3 regions of the Rhizobium aureum genome follow, and region 2 is predicted to be linked to each of the others. Evidence: riboswitches for the same ligand, from Rfam matches in the RefSeq annotation. Region 2 holds a riboswitch; each other region holds the start of a gene.
The links. Region 2 has a riboswitch for cobalamin ahead of PH552_RS06365 (ABC transporter substrate-binding protein). Riboswitches for the same ligand answer to the same signal wherever they lie in the genome.

Region 1 (5,406 bases), on a different contig from region 2:
CGTCTTCGTAGCCCTTTTCCAGCAGCGTCGTCATCATCCGCTCGGCCGTTTCGGCCGAATCCGAGGTGGAGATGTCGATCAGCACATACCAGGGATGGGTCGTCTCCAGCGGATCGCGCACGCCCGGAATATGTCGCGTGGTGAATTCGACGCCGATGCGCGGCATCAGCTCGAAGCCGGTCAGCGCCGTGCCGCAGAGGCTGGAGGCATTCTTGAATAAAGTCAGCGCGTCATCGACCGATTGCAGGCCGGCAAAGGCCACCTGATGGCCGAGCGGCTGCGGAAAGAGTTTTAGCACTGCGCCGGTGATGACCCCGAGCGTGCCTTCCGCGCCGATGAAGAGATCGCGCAGATCGTAGCCGGTATTGTCCTTCTTCAAACGGCGCAGGCCGTTCCAGATCTCGCCCGTGGGCAGCACGACTTCGAGGCCGAGGCAGAGCTGGCGCATATTGCCATAGGCGAGAACGGCCGTGCCCCCGGCATTGGTGGAAAGATTGCCGGCGATGCGGCAGGAGCCTTCGGAACCGAGCGAAAGCGGAAACATGCGGCCGTGCTCGGCCGCAGCCTTATGAACATCGGCGAGAACGCAGCCGCCGTCGACGATCATGGTATTTCCGACCGGATCGATATCGCGCACGCGGTTCATGCGTTCCAGCGACAGGATGATGTCCGAGCCGCCCTCGCGCGGCGTCTGGCCCCCGACAAGGCCGGTATTGCCGGTCTGCGGAACGATGGCCGCGCCGGTTTCGCTGGCAAGCTTGAGGATGGCCGAAACCTCTTCCACCGAGCCGGGCTTCAGCAGCATCGGCGAGGCACCGTGATAGAGCCCGCGATTTTCTACGAGATGTGGCGCGATTTCCGCAGGGTCCCGCACGGCATGTTTTTCGCCGACGATGGCGGTGAAGCGGTCGAGAAGGTCGGAAGAGGGGGCGGAGCTGCTCATGGCGTGTCCTTTGCCTGATGGTGTCGGGCGGATTTATTCTCTGGGCGCGGCCGCACGGCGCAGCCGGTCGTTGATGGCCTCGCCGAGGCCCTCGTCAGGAATATGCGAAAAAGCAATGGTCGCGGCTCCCGTAGCATCGGCGCGCTTCATGAAATCGAAAAGATTCGCGGCGGCTTCCGAGAGATCGCCGTTGGCGCTCAGATCCAGCACGGCAATAGCCTTTTCGGTGCCAGGAATATCAGGCGTCCCGAAGCGGATCAGCACCTCGCTTGCGGAAACCTCCGTCGCGTCGAGCCGCACCGCCGCTCCCGGCGCATAATGCGAGGCTAGCATGCCGGGTGCCTCAATGGCAGCCGAAGCCTTTTTCTTGCGCTTCAGCGCCTTGCCGGCCACCCGTTCGATCTCGCTTGCCGCGAGGCCACCCGGCCGCAGGAGGCGCATCTCGCCATCCTCGACCTTGACGATGGTCGACTCCACGCCGACAGCTGACGCTCCGGCGTCGAGGATGAGCGTGATCCGCTCCCCGAGGTCGTCACTAACATGATCGGCGCTTGTGGCGCTGATCTTGCCCGAAGTATTGGCGCTCGGCGCCGCAAGCGGCCGGTCGAAGGCGCGGATCAGCTCGCCGGCAAAGCCCTGCGGTACGCGGATGCCGACCGTGTCGAGGCCGGCGGTCGCCAGCGGATGGATGCCGCTGTCGGATCTCAGCGGCAGCACCAGCGTCAGCGGGCCGGGCCAGAAGGCTTCCGCCAATTTACGGGAGATAGGATCGAAGACCGCATAGCGTTCGGCCATGGCGAGATCACTCATGTGGCAGATCAGCGGATTGAAGCGCGGACGGCCCTTCGTCTCGTAGATCCGGGTAATCGCGGCAGGATTGGTGGCATCGGCGGCAAGGCCGTAGACCGTCTCCGTCGGCAGTCCGATCGGCAGCCCCTCGGCAAGGGTCGCCGTCGCCACTTCTATCGCCGTTTGCGGATGTTCGAGAATATCTATGTGTCGTGCCATGGCCTGCCTGCTTGCAGTTCAGGCCGTTTCTTATGCTCTTCGAGTTTTCGGATCAATCGTCAAAGCTGGCGAATGATGTCGCGAAGCTGCTCGTTGCGGGCGCCGAGGAGAAGAACATTGCGGATGGCGATCTGCGGATCGTGGGTATGAAAAAGCACGCCATTGCCGCGGATGTCGCGGTTGATCGTCAGCTTCTTGTCTTCGGCTTGCCTGTCCGGATGGATGGCGATGGCGAAATACATCCGCGAATATTTCAGGCTGATGTCTTCGAAGAAGTTCTCTTCCTGGCCGATGCGGGCAAAGAAGTTGGCGATATAGAAAGCCCAGTTCACTTCCTCATATCGTGCGAACTGCGTCCGCGCCGCCGTGACATGGCAATAGCCGAGATGCGGCGTGTCTTTCAGCGTATGATGAAAGATAAGCTTCGGAAAGCGGATGGACTTATGGAAGTTGTTGAGCCGGTCATGGGTCTTTTCGCCGGCATTCCTTAGCTTCTGTGCCGTACGCTCAGCCACCTGTTCATGGGTGAGGTATTCCCGCTCTTCCGCCAGCCAATGCGGCCTGTTGCGGTTGATGCGGCCGGTGCGCAGGAATTCGCTGTACCCCGTCGTCGATACCGGTGGCGCCGGTTCGGGCTCGGCGGGCTTCCCAGCGTCGAAATATCTGAGTTTGGCCATGCCGGATCTCGCTTTAGATGTCTCTGGACGGCATTGTAGAGGGAATAGCTTGAGCCGGGCTTAACCGTTTTGAGACGCCGAACCTTGAGGAGACAGAGAACATGCCTGGAATAATCGATCTCAAGCAGCTTCTGTCCGAGATGAAACCGAATCTCGCCGAGGGCGAATTCGTCTATTGCAGTGTGCCGGCATCGACACTGGCGGATCATTTGCATCTGGATCCGATCGGGCTGTTCCGGGAAAAGGAGGGTGTGACGCTGATCCTTCCGCTGGAGACGGCCCGCATGGCGGGATTTCCAGCCGCTCCCGCCATGCGCATGATCACGCTCGAAGTGCATTCGTCCCTGGAGGCGGTCGGACTCACCGCAGCCTTTGCCACGGCCCTTGGAAATGAAGGCGTTAGCGCCAATGTCGTCGCGGCCTATTACCACGATCACATCTTCGTTCCGGCCGCCGACGCGGATCGCGCCATGACCGCGCTGCTGGCGCTTGCCGCCACCTAGGCGACCCGTCGATAACAGCCCTGTCGCATTCAGGATAAAGCGTCATCAGTTAGGGGCGGATTGACCGCATGCCCGCATTTTGGTGCGGCCGTATAAGCGATTGAATTATTTTTCTATATCGCTTCTTTCTGGAACCGTCCCGGCGTCCCGTTTCGCCTGTCGTCAATTTCGAAGCCGATGTCGCATTGCAGCACAGCGGGCGCTCGGGCCGAGCGATATGATGACATCAATCTCAAGGTGCCGTCTGCTAGGGAGACGGAGAATTGGGAAGCCGGTCAAAATCCGGCGCTGCCCCCGCAACGGTGGTGGAGTGAGGCATGGCGAATAAAGCCACTGGGTCGATCGACCTGGGAAGGTGCCATGGGGCTCTGGAAACAGGGCCGCTCCAGAGCCCGGAAACCAGCCTTGGGCACATATGGTTTACTGACCGCGGCGGGCGGCCGGGACATTGCTTTCGGCTGTCTTCAACCAGCCATGCATGTCCTTCGCCCGTTTCCTGGTACTGCGAAGGATAGGCAAATGGATATCGGCAGCAAAGTTCTGCGGCAATTGAAGAACCACCGGACAGGTTTCAGCCTGGAGCAACCATTCTATACCGACCCGGATTACTTCAAACTCGATATGGAGACGATCTACTATCGCGACTGGCTGTTCATCGGTCATGATTGCGAAGTGCCGCGCGCGGGCAACTACTTCACCGTCCAGATCGGCGATTATCCCGTCGTCATCGTCCGTGGCCGCGATCAGGTCATCCGCGCCTTCCACAACAGCTGTCGCCATCGCGGCTCGCGTGTCTGCACCACCGAGCGCGGCTCCTCGGCGAAGCTCGTCTGCCCTTATCACCAGTGGACCTACGAGCTCGACGGCTCGCTGCTCTTTGCCCGTCAGATGGCCGAGGATTTCGACAAGAGCCAGTATTCGCTGAAGCCGGTTCACTGCGAAAGTGTCGGTGGCTACATCTTCATCTGCCTGGCGCAGAACGCTCCGGATTTCGCACCGGTTCGCGCCACGATCGAGCCCTACATGGCCCCACACCGCATCAGCGAAGCCAAGGTCGCCTTCCAGAGTACCATCATCGAAAAGGGCAACTGGAAGCTCGTCTGGGAAAATAACCGCGAATGCTATCATTGCGCGGCCAACCACCCCGAACTTTGCCGCACCTTCCCGGAAGCGCCGACCGTGACCGGCGTGCAGGGCGCGATGAGCGATCCTGTCATCACCGAGCACTGGCAGCGCTGCGAAGCTGCCGGACTGCCGAGCGAGTTCAAGATTTCGCCGGATGGCCAGTTTCGCGCCGCGCGCATGCCGCTGATCGAAGGAGCCGAGAGCTACACCATGTCCGGCCAGAATGCCGTCAGGCGGCCGCTTTCACCGGATGTGACGATCAATGGCATCGGCACGATGCTGCTGTTCCACTACCCGACCACGTGGAACCACATGCTCGGCGACCATGCGATTTCCTTCCGTGTCCTGCCGATCAGTGCCGAGGAAACCGCCGTCACCACGAAGTGGCTCGTCCACAAGGATGCCGTCGAGGGCGTCGACTACAATCTCGAGGAATTGACCCACGTCTGGACCGAAACCAACGATCAGGATCGCCGCATCGTCGAGGAAAACGCCTTCGGTATCCGCTCGCCGGCCTATGAGCCTGGCCCCTATTCGGAAATCCACGAAGGCGGCGTCATGCAATTCGTCGAATGGTACACGACGTTCATGATCAACCGGCTGCAGGGTGACCAGTCCAAGCTGTCGGCGGTTGCCTGAGCATGAACATGACCGTCTCCCTTCCGCATCGTCACCTCGATCAGATGCAGCCCTGGAATGACAGGCAGCATGTGCTCGAATGCCTCTCGGCAACGCCCGAAGCGCCCGAAGTGATGACCTTCACGTTCCGCTCCGACAAGGATAACTGGTTCCGCTATCTGCCGGGCCAGTTCGTGACGCTGGAGCTGCCCACGGCTCCGGAGCCGGTCATGCGCACCTATACGCTGTCGTCGACGCCGTCGCGGCCCTTCTCGGTCGCCGTGACGGTGAAGGCGCAGAAGGACAGCATCGGCACGCGCTGGATGTTCGAGAACCTGAAGCCCGGCATGCGCATCAAGGCGTTCGGCCCGCTCGGCGATTTCAGTCATATCCGTCATCCCGGCGAGAAATACCTCTTCATCTCCGCCGGCTCCGGCATCACGCCGATGATGTCGATGACCCGCTACATGTCCGATACCGCGCCGCTGTCTGATATCACCTTCGTCAACTGCTCGCGCGGCCCGGCCGATAT
Region 2 (5,406 bases):
CGTTTAAAAGCTGCGAACCGGCGACGCCGCACAGGATAATGCGCTCGCTCGTGCCGCCAACACCCGTAGCAAGCAGGCCGACGAACAGGAAAGCGACGATCGCACCCAGAAAGGCGCCGCCGGAAAGGCCGAGAATGCCATAGCCGAGCCCGAGGATCATGATGCAGACCGCCCCGGTCGAGGCGCCCGCTGAAATGCCGAGCACATAAGGTTCGGCAAGCGGATTGCGCAACAGGGCCTGCAGGATCACGCCGCTCAATGCCAGCGAGGCGCCGGCGCTGGCGGCGACGAGCGCCCGGCTCAGGCGATAATCCCAGACGATGCCCTGATGGATCCGGCTGAGCTCGAAACCTGTTCCGAACAGCCGGTTCGATACGGCCTTTGCAGTGGTCGACAGCGGGATGGAAATCTCGCCGATCGACACCGCAAGGCTGATCATGAAGGCCAGAAGTATGAAGGCAGCCAGGGCAAGCACCAGCAGCGTCCACCATGGCCGTCGTTCCGCGGTAAGACGCATCGTCACCGCGCCAGACCGAAGGATCTAATGCCTTTGGCCAGGATTTCGATGCCGTCGATGGTCCGGATCGTCGGGTTCATCGACTGAGCATCCATCAGAACGAAATGCTTGTTCCTGACAGCGTCGAGCTGGCTGGTGACCGGATCCTTCTCGAGGAATTCGAGCTTGACCTTCGGGTCGTCAGCCGCATAGCGGCGGCGGTCCATGGTAGCGATGACGATCACGGCCGGATTGGCCTGCGCGATGGTCTCCCATCCGACCAGCGGCCATTCTTCCTCGGTCGTGACGACATTCCTGGCACCGATCGTCTTCAGGATATAGGCCGGAGCGCTGTTCTTGCCCGCGATAAAGGCATCGCCGCCAACCTCCTTGCTGGAGAACCAGAACACGATCGGAAGGTCCTTGGACTTTGCGGCTGAAATCGAGGCGACCGCATCCGCTTCGCGCTTCTTCAGGTCGGCGATCAGGGCATCGCCGCGATCCTCGACATCGAAAATCTCAGCAAGTTCACCGATCTCCTGGTAGATCAGGTCCATCGTGAACAGTTCCTTGCGCACGCCATCGCCGCCATCGGCATTGACCTTGGCGACGCAATCGGTCGGCGCGATATAGGTGTTGATGCCGAGCTCGGAAAACTGCTCGCGCTTGCCGACGGAGCCCTGCGGGCCGACATGCCATTCGAATTCGGCTGCCACCAGATCCGGCTCCTTGCCGACAACGGATTCGAAACTCGGATCATTGTCGGCAAGCCGCGGAATCCTGGCGTTGGCTTCGGCGTATTGCGGCAGGACGGGTCCGACCCAGACCGCCGTTCCGGCGATCTTGTCGGCAAGGCCGAGCGAGAAGAGAATCTCGGTCATGCCCTGCCCGATCGAAACGATCTTGGCCGGAGCCTTCTGGAAGGTGACCTTCTGGCCGCAATTGCTGATGGTGAGAGGATATTGGGTCGCGGCCAAACCAGAAGCAGCAAAACCAGTCAGGCCGAATGCAAAAGTAATCGTCGTCAAAAAATGGCGCATGAGAGATCTCGATAGGAAGGAAACTGGACGGCGTCAGCGCGATCGCGCTCAAGAAGAGCGCCGACGGCTGCGGGGATCCCAATCAAGACCGATGGATGTCTGAAAGTGTCGAAGGCTCAGGTCAATCATTTTCTCTGTCCCTTCCGGGCATCCCCGCCCGGCTGATTGGATCGCGATCGACGGCAGGTCTCCTGGCTTGCGGATATCTGACGATCATCTACCTTCCCGCAAGCATGCTTGCAGTGGCATGGCTCAAGGCCCTGGAAGGAAACCAGCGGGCTGGTCGCTCCCGGATGATCGGCAATCCGCTTACAGTTGCGGGGGCAGCCACGGCCTAGGTCCCTCTTGGGTCGCCCTCACCGTGTTCCCTATTAATCCCCGCGGAGTCTTCCTTGGGGAACCGTCGCGTCCAGTTATGCCGGATGGCACCTTCCCGTCAAGGACGCTTAGATGCGATAAAGCGAGCGCGCAGCTGTCAGATCCGACATCCGTGCGGCAGGATTAGGCGGCGTCAGCCAATTCCACGCGATTTCGCCCGCCCGCCTTGGCGCGATAGAGCGCCTTGTCGGCAGCCTCGAGCACATGCTTGAAGTCGGCGGTCGGTTCGTGGGAGCAGGCAATGCCGATGCTGACCGTGACGCGGATGCTCTCCTGCTCGAACATCAGGATTGTCGCTTCGATATCCTTGCGGATTTTCTCCGCGATAGCGGTAGCGGCCCTGATATCGGTGTTCGGAAGCAGAACGACGATTTCCTCTCCGCCATAGCGGGCGGCAATGTCGGTCCTTCGGACGGTCTGCCGGATCACGTCCGCGACCCGCGCCAGAACCGTGTCGCCGAAGGAATGGCCCCAGCTATCGTTGATCTTCTTGAAGTAATCGATATCAAGCATGATGATCGAAAACGGGATGCGCCTGATGCCGGCTTCCTTGCTGCAGCGGTCCCCTTCCCGCTGCAGGACACGGCGATTGGGAAGTCTCGTCAGCGGATCGAGGCTTGCTTCGCTCTCAAGCGCGCGTTGGATGCCGATGCGATATTGCTCCCGCCCCAGCAGATCCGAGAGGAGAAAGACACCGATTATATTGACGATCGTGACCGGAAGCGTTGCCGAGAGCAGAAGTTCGCGCGCGACCGGCCACGGCAGAAAGACGAGAACCACGAGCGACGTACAGGTCGCCAGGCCGAACAATGCCGATCGCTTCCATCCCGTGCCGATCCAGTGCCGCGGCAGGAGGCTGAGCACATAGCCCGCGATCGCGACGATGAGGATCCCGGCAATGCCGCCGACCGCGCCCAAGCCGCCGATCATGAAGCGGAACAGACCCATCATCATCGCTGCAACAATGGTCCCCAACAGGCCGCCATAGACGGGCGTAAGGACGAGGAGGATGGAGCGGCCATCCTGAATGACGCCGGGCATCCATTGGATCGGATCAGCCATCGACAGGATGCCGACCACGCCGAACAGCAATCCGACCGCAACCGATTTCAAAACGCCGCGATCGATGATCCGGATAACCCAGGAATAGGCATAGACGATGATGGCCACCTGCCCCAGGACGCGTGCCAGGGACGGCAAATGGATTTCAATTCCCATAGCTATCCCCCATCCTTGCGAGGAGCCTCATCAATGGCATGCGCCGGCCATACTCGAAGTCGGCGCGCGATACCATGCGATCTCTATAAAATGGTTTACCGAACCTCTGCGACAGGACGTCGCGTGGGGCGGGACAGGGGATGGGGTCAGGATCGTAAATGATGATCATTGTCGTAACAGAACTTCGAAATTGATGCGTATCGATGCCACGGTGTCCGGCATCGCAATCCGAACAGTGGCGCATTTGCGGATTTTGGTGGATCATTTTTGAAGAACGTATGGATGACACGCGCTATCTGGCACGCAAAGTGAAGCGGTCAAGTGCGACCAGCAATTTTCCGCTTTAAGCTGCAGCCGATCGATGCAAGACCTGCACTGTAACGATGGTGAGCGCGATGCCGATCATGATCATGCCAACGGTCTTTTCGGGAAGGGCCAGGCCGGAGCGACCTGTCGCATCGGCCCATGATAGTTTGCGCGAACGCTTCGATCGCAGATCGCATATCCCCAATTCACCAGCTTTTCCGATACCTCGTCGCCGAGATTGCTGAGCCGGGTCGGTGCGCCAGAAAGGACCGCGACCTCCTTCGGTGAACATGGCAGCGCCGCTTCGGGCGCAAGTTTCGACGGGTCCGTATCGATTCCCCAATAGGCGCCGAAACGGCCGTATCCCTGTGCGGCGACCAGCGATGCCTCGTCGCTCAGCGGCGCGGCCGCCTTGAAGCGGCCGATGAGATCACGACGACGCAATGCCCTCACCTGGTTGTCGGTGACATCCAGAATCCGGCGAAGCTGGCTGACCCAATTGCGGCAAAGGCCGGAATTTCGGGCAAAGGGCGCACCGCCATCGCTGACAAAAAGAGTTGCGAAGCGCTTTACCAGCGGTTCGACCCCGTGATTGTCGTAGACGCCTCCGTCGGTGAGAATGACGGTCCTGCGAAAATCGCGGATCGCCGGGATCGGCTTGGACGGCGCCGTCGGCCAATCCTGAAAACTGCCGTCCGCGAACTTGAGCACCAGCGGTGACAGAATGGGCGGAAAGGCCGAAGAGGCGGCCACAGCCTGCGCCAACGGAAAATCCGGCCGGTCGAGCCGCCCGACGATGTAGTCGCCGGCATAGGCCTTGCCAAAGCGCCAGAGTACGCCGGTCTGCAAATTCGTCGCACAGAATATGAACTGCGGCTGGTCGGGCAGATCCTGAAGGCTGCGGCCCTGGAACAGATGCTTGTCGTAGGATTTCGCCACTTGCCGCGCGGCGGACGTTCCGGGCAGGAGCCCGATCACTGCATCCATGATGTCGATCCTTGCCCGGGCAAAAGCAAGCATCGGACTGACGAAGACATCGTTCATATTGGCAAAATCAGCCTTGACGAGATCGGGCCAAACGCTGGCGAGCCAGCCGGTGGTGATCGAACCGCCGGAAACGCTGGAGATGCGCTTTGCCCGCTGCAGAAGCCCAAGCTCTGCCAGGCGGAGGAAGGCACCGACGTGAAAGAGCATGGCCCGAAATCCGCCGCCGGACGCGGCAATGCCGATACCCGCCTCGAAACCGTTGCCGTCCCAACGGAAATCGGAGGCCGCTATGACCTCGCTTTCCGTGGATAGAGGTATCGCATCGATCTCACTCATGACCATGCCTCATTGTCGGCACCGGAAATCTCCAAGCCGGTCCTTTGCCGCCTGCGAACCCGTCGCACAGAACCGCTGATCTTCGATCATGACGAGATTGTCGCCATTGCCCGCTTCGCCGCTGGGCGACAGGTTGCGATCTCCCAAGTCGTTCGGCATGACGCGCGACCAATATCTTGACTGGCGCCATTCGCTCCTCCCCTGGCTGCCGTCTTGATCCATCGCTACCTGAAATTGGATCCACGATATTCTTTCCACAATCAAGCGCAATGGCCATTTTCAGCATTAGAGAAACTATAAAGCGTCAAGGTGGCTTGGTTGCCGGCGTGCCAGGAACCGGGGCCGCCTTCTGGAGAGCGGCGGGCTCGGGCCTATTGCTGGCCGCAGGCCCCGGCAGCGGTGATCCGGATGCCGGAGATTGCGACGGCCCCTGCCTGCCGACAGTCCCGCTATTGGCCGGCGGAACTTTCGCGGTTGCCGCGGTGTAGAACTGGTAACCGGCAAAGATGATGAGGATAGCGACCAGTGTGCCATAGACGTTACGAACCGTCTTCCGGACGCGATCATAGTCGGACACGCTGTTGCGGATCGGCGTTTCGCTGAACTCCTCGATCTCGGCCGCGCTCAGTACTTGATTCAATCGCA
Region 3 (5,406 bases), on a different contig from region 2:
GCGCAATAGGCGAAGATTTTGCCGAGAAGCGCACCCATGAACAGAGATGCGAAGAATAGACCACCTCTGAAGCCTGAGCCGATCGAGACAGCAGAGGCCAGCGATTTGAGGAGGAACAGCCCCACCAGGGCCCCGAACGTCACGTCCGTCGACAGGTTGAGATGCAGGGCGCCGTGTCCCGCTGACAAAACCTGCGGGGAGATCAGCGCCAGGCTCCCGACGACAAGGCCGCCGAGCGCCGGGCGGAAGGGCGGCGCGATCGAACTCTTGCGTGCGAGCTCCTCGGTCCAGGCGACGCCCTGCATGATCAGGACGCCGACGCCGGCGCAGAAGGCGCCGAGCAGAACTGCCGGCAGATAATCGGCGGGGGCGATCGATCCGATATGGCCGATATCGATGGCAAAGTCGTCACCGGCCAGCAGCCTTGCGATCATCGTCGATATCAATGCCGAGACGACGACAGGCGTCAGCGTTAGGATCGAATAGGTGCCGATGATCAGCTCGAAGGCGTAGAAGGCGCCCGTGAGCGGCGCATTGAAGGCGGCGGCAATCGCGCCGGCGGCGCCGCAGCCGACGAGCATGCGCAGGTCCGCGCGGCGCATCTGCATCTTGTAGCCGAATTTCGAGGCGATGCCGGCGGCAAGCTGGGTATAGCCTGCCTCGAGGCCAACGGAGGCACCGAATCCATTCGAGATCAGGTTCTGCACGGCGACGAGGATACTGTCGGTGAGCGACATGCGACCGCCGTGCAGCGCATTGGCTTCGATCGGGTCGACCATCGGCTTCTTGCGTGTGCGCGATAATATATAGAGCAGGATACCGAGGATAATGCCTCCCGCGATCGGCGCGATCAGCAACACCGATTTGTCGGGAATCGCCACCGCCGCCGAACTCAGGCGCTCATAGTCGGTTATGCCGTAGATGAGGCTGTGAAGTTTGCGGGAGATGAAGCTCATCGCCGTTACGGCACAGCCGGAGGCTATTCCCACCAGCGCGCCGGCGAAAACAAGTCCCAGTTCGCCACGGCGCAGCAATGCCCTGAACCGACCGAGATCGAACAGGGCGGAGAAGACGCCGAGGCGGCGCGGTTGGAATTTCTGCAGCATTGGGAACGAACGATATGTTTTTTCGAATGTGAGGGCTTACCCTCTATAGACTTCTAACATCAAAGAAATGCGGCAAAAAAGCCGCTGATTTTGCGGGAATGTCAGGTCAATTTCGCAATCGGGACGTTTGGCATCGCATCCATGCCCTTGATTGACTTGAAGTCGGTGAAAGCCTAATCATTGCCCGTATAACGAATGGTTCCCGGGCGGCGATCTGCCGCATGGGATGAAAAGGGAATGTGAAGGGACGGACCCAACCCGGGCGTTCTCATCACAGCCGACCCCGCGACTGTAGAGCGGTCAGGGTCTTTCGTTCGGTTTGAAGCCGATTCCGTCGATGGTTCGCATGGGGCGAACGGGGCGGGGCAGGCGCAAATCGAAAAAGCCACTAGTGTGGCATCATGATCAACCGGGGCTGGACGCCTCTTATTCTACGAATCGTCCGCCTTTTCATGATGCATTGCCGGGAAGGCGAGAAAGATCCGCTGGCGCACGATCGGGGGCGACCGGCTTCGGTCAGCCCCCGTCGCGGCGCCTCATCCGCGAGCCAGGAGACCTGCCATGCGTGCCGGGCGCAGAGCCTGTTTTGGGACGCGAGTTCCGCTGCCAGCACGGAGGTTGTCATGGCGCAAGACGAGTTTTCGGCGTGTAGACGCCCGTTTCCCGGTTCCAGCGACGTGCTGCCGACCCTCGCTTCCGCACGGGGGTGGGCATAACGCATGTCGGCTTCGATTTCCCAAGCGATCTTCGTCCTCGGTGGTGCGCGTTCCGGCAAATCCAGGTTTGCCGAATCTCTGGTGTCGGATACCGGTCTCGAACGTCACTATGTGGCGACAGGGCAGGCGTGGGACGACGAGATGCGCGAACGCATCGCCAAGCATCGGGCCGACCGCGGCGATCTATGGCAGACGCATGAGGAGCCGATCGATCTCGTCGGGCAGCTCGCGGCTATCGACGCGGAGAGGCGGGCGGTGCTTATCGACTGCCTGACGCTCTGGGTAACCAATCTGATGATGGCCGAGCGTGACATGGCGGCGGAATTTGCCGCTCTCACTGCATTTCTGCCAACTGCGCGATCAAGGCTCGTTCTCGTCTCCAATGAGGTAGGCCTGGGAATCGTGCCGGAAAATCGCATGGCGCGCGAATTTCGCGACCATGCCGGCCGTCTGCACCAGATGGTCGCGGCGGCGAGTGCCGAAGTTTATTTTATCGCAGCGGGCCTGCCGCTGAAAATGAAGGGTTGATCCATATGAATCAGGAAAAGATTCCCGCCACCGTCATCACCGGCTTCCTGGGAGCCGGCAAGACGACGATGATCCGCAACCTCCTGCAGAATGCCGGCGGCAAGAAGATCGCGCTGATCATCAACGAATTCGGCGATCTCGGCGTCGATGGCGACGTTCTGAAGGGGTGCGGCGCGGAGAACTGCACGGAAGACGACATCATCGAGCTCACCAACGGCTGCATCTGCTGCACTGTCGCCGATGATTTCATTCCCACCATGACGAAACTGCTGGAGCGCGATGCGCGCCCGGATCACATCGTCATCGAAACATCGGGCCTCGCGCTGCCGCAGCCGCTGGTCGCCGCCTTCAACTGGCCCGACATTCGCACCCATGTCACGGTCGACGGCGTCATCACTGTCGTTGACAGCGCCGCCGTTGCCGCCGGCCGCTTCGCCGACGATCACGACGCTGTCGAGGCTGCCCGCGTCGAGGACGACTCGCTGGACCACGAAAGCCCGATCGAGGAACTGTTCGAAGATCAGCTGACCTGTGCCGATCTGATCGTGCTCAACAAGACCGATCTGATCGACGTCGACGGACTCGGCCGTGTGCGCGCCGAGGTCGCCTCGCGCACCGCCCGCAAGCCGATAATCATCGAGGCGAAGAATGGTGACGTGCCCGCTGCCGTCCTGCTCGGCCTCGGCATTGGCACGGAAGACGATATCGTCAACCGCAAATCCCATCATGAACTGGAGCATGAGGACGGCACGCCGCATGACCACGACGAATTCGACAGCTTCGTCGTCGAACTCGGCCCGATTGCCGATCCGGCCGCCTTCGTCGATGCGCTGAAGCGCGTGATTGCGGAGCATGATGTGCTGCGCCTCAAGGGCTTCGTCGATGTCCCCGGCAAGCCTATGCGCCTGCAGCTTCAGGCCGTCGGCAGTCGCATCGACACCTATTTCGATCGCGCCTGGACGCCGGGTGAAGCGCGCGCGACCCGGCTCGTGGTGATCGGCCTGCACGAGATGGACGAGACGATCGTTCGCAAAGCGATTGAAGCGCTGGTCTGATCGATGTCCCGATTTTGCTGTGCGATACCCCCCTCTGTCCCTTGCGGGACATCTCCCCCACAAGGGGGGAGATTGGGAACTCACGACTACGTTTTTGCGAAACGGCTGACTACCGAGGTTTTAGTGGCTTCGAATGGTCGATGGGGTGAGGCATGGCACCAAACAATTTCCCCCTTTGTGGGGGAGATGTCCCGGAGGGACAGGGGGGGGTATGCCGCCGCATACTCTAAGATCTAATGCATCTCCTCCTGGCACAGAAGGGAACGATCAGCGACGGTGAGGAGGCGATCGATCTCGGGCAGTCGCCCGGCGATATCCTTTTTCTGTCGGCTGCCGATACCGAGCTTGCGGCGATTGCCGCAGCGCATGGCGAGGGCGACCGTTCCCTTCGGCTTGCGAGCCTGATGAGCCTCAAGCATCCGATGTCCGTCGATACCTATATCGACAGGACAGCGCGGCACGCGAAGCTCATCATCGTGCGGGCGCTGGGAGGGGCGAGCTACTTCCATTATGCTCTGGAAGCGCTGCATGCCTGCGCGGCGCGCCAGGGCGCCTTGATTGCGGTGCTGCCGGGGGATTCGAAGCCGGATCCGGGACTGACGCCATTTTCCAACGTCGCGCTCGATGATCTCAACGCGCTCTGGTCCTATCTGATCGAGGGCGGGGAGACGAATTCGCGGGCGTTTCTTGGCTATGCCGAAGCTATGCTCTCGGGTGCCGAGAAGCCGATCCCTGCCGTACCGTTGATGAAGGGCGGCATATGGTGGCCGGGCCGGGGCGTGATCGGCGTGGAGGAGTGGCGGAGGGTTTTCAATTTGGGGGTGGTCGTCCCGGAGGGACTCGAACCTCCGACCGTCGCTATTTCTTTCTACCGCGCCCTCGTCCAGAGCGGTGAAACCAAGCCCGTCGAGGCCATGATAGAGGCGCTCATTGCCGAGGGCATGCGGCCGTTGCCGGTCTTTGCCTATAGCCTGAAGGACGCCGTGTCCGTCGGCATTCTCGAAAGTGTCTTTACCGAGCTGAAGCCGGCAGTGGTCATCAACGCGACAGGCTTTGCCGTTTCGGCGCCGGGTGCGGATCGTCAGGCGACGGTGCTGGAAACCAACGACGCTGTCGTTCTGCAGGCTATCTTCTCGGCTTCATCGAAGGAGGCGTGGGAGGCATCTTCGCAGGGGCTTTCGGCCCGCGATCTCGGCATGAACGTGGCTTTGCCCGAGGTCGATGGCCGTGTTCTTGCGCGCGCTGTGTCCTTCAAGGCTGCGGCTCATTACGACGAGCGGGTCGAAGCCAATATCGTCGCCAGCGAGCCGCTTGCGGATCGCATGCGCTACACGGCGCGGCTCGCGGCCAATTGGGCGCGGCTGCGCAATACGCTGCCTAAAGATCGCCGCGTCGCGCTTATTATGGCGAACTATCCCAATCGCGATGGGCGCTTGGGTAATGGCGTCGGGCTCGATACTCCGGCCGGTACGATCGAGGTGCTGAAGGCGATGCAGGCGGCAGGCTACGGCGTTGCCGATCTGCCTGCCGACGGCGATGCACTGATGCGGCATCTGGCGGAAGGTCCGACGAATTCGGGGCATGATGGGCGCGTCGTTCGCGAGAGGCTTTCCTTTAGCGACTACAAGGATTTCTTCTCGTCGCTTCCCAAACAGATTCAGGATGAAATCACGGCGCGCTGGGGCGATCCGGCGGTGGATCCTTACGCGTTCGATGGCGGCTTTGCGCTACCGTTCGCCCGCTTCGGGGACGTGCTTGTCGGCATTCAGCCGGCGCGCGGCTACAACATCGATCCCAAGGAGAGTTACCACTCTCCCGATCTCGTGCCGCCGCACGGCTATCTCGCCTTCTATGCCTTCCTTCGCCGTTCCTTCGATGCGCATGCGGTCATCCACATGGGCAAGCACGGCAATCTCGAATGGCTGCCGGGCAAGGCGCTGGCGCTGTCGGAAAGCTGCTACCCGGAAGCGATCCTCGGGCCGCTGCCGAACCTTTATCCCT

Region 1: linked by a shared signal. The riboswitch ahead of PH552_RS23085 (aromatic ring-hydroxylating oxygenase subunit alpha) and the one ahead of PH552_RS06365 (ABC transporter substrate-binding protein) in region 2 are both predicted to bind cobalamin.
Region 3: linked by a shared signal. The riboswitch ahead of cobU (bifunctional adenosylcobinamide kinase/adenosylcobinamide-phosphate guanylyltransferase) and the one ahead of PH552_RS06365 (ABC transporter substrate-binding protein) in region 2 are both predicted to bind cobalamin.

Annotation. Positions count from the first base shown of each region.
Region 1 is NZ_JAQJCI010000011.1:153,508-158,913, reverse strand. Features, by position in the region: gene PH552_RS23105 (FAD-binding oxidoreductase) at 1-943, opposite strand, end outside; gene PH552_RS23100 (L-threonylcarbamoyladenylate synthase) at 977-1,951, opposite strand; gene PH552_RS23095 (DUF6656 family protein) at 2,011-2,628, opposite strand; gene PH552_RS23090 (ACT domain-containing protein) at 2,730-3,131, shown strand; cobalamin riboswitch at 3,350-3,553, shown strand; gene PH552_RS23085 (aromatic ring-hydroxylating oxygenase subunit alpha) at 3,651-4,895, shown strand; gene PH552_RS23080 (FAD-binding oxidoreductase) at 4,898-5,406, shown strand, end outside.
Region 2 is NZ_JAQJCI010000002.1:108,022-113,427, reverse strand. Features, by position in the region: gene PH552_RS06370 (FecCD family ABC transporter permease) at 1-517, opposite strand, end outside; gene PH552_RS06365 (ABC transporter substrate-binding protein) at 520-1,536, opposite strand; cobalamin riboswitch at 1,701-1,956, opposite strand; gene PH552_RS06360 (GGDEF domain-containing protein) at 2,038-3,132, opposite strand; gene PH552_RS06355 (patatin-like phospholipase family protein) at 3,541-4,761, opposite strand; gene PH552_RS06350 (hypothetical protein) at 5,066-5,406, opposite strand, start outside.
Region 3 is NZ_JAQJCI010000017.1:86,200-91,605, reverse strand. Features, by position in the region: gene PH552_RS27265 (chloride channel protein) at 1-1,106, opposite strand, end outside; cobalamin riboswitch at 1,286-1,684, shown strand; gene cobU (bifunctional adenosylcobinamide kinase/adenosylcobinamide-phosphate guanylyltransferase) at 1,826-2,350, shown strand; gene cobW (cobalamin biosynthesis protein CobW) at 2,356-3,405, shown strand; gene cobN (cobaltochelatase subunit CobN) at 3,642-5,406, shown strand, end outside.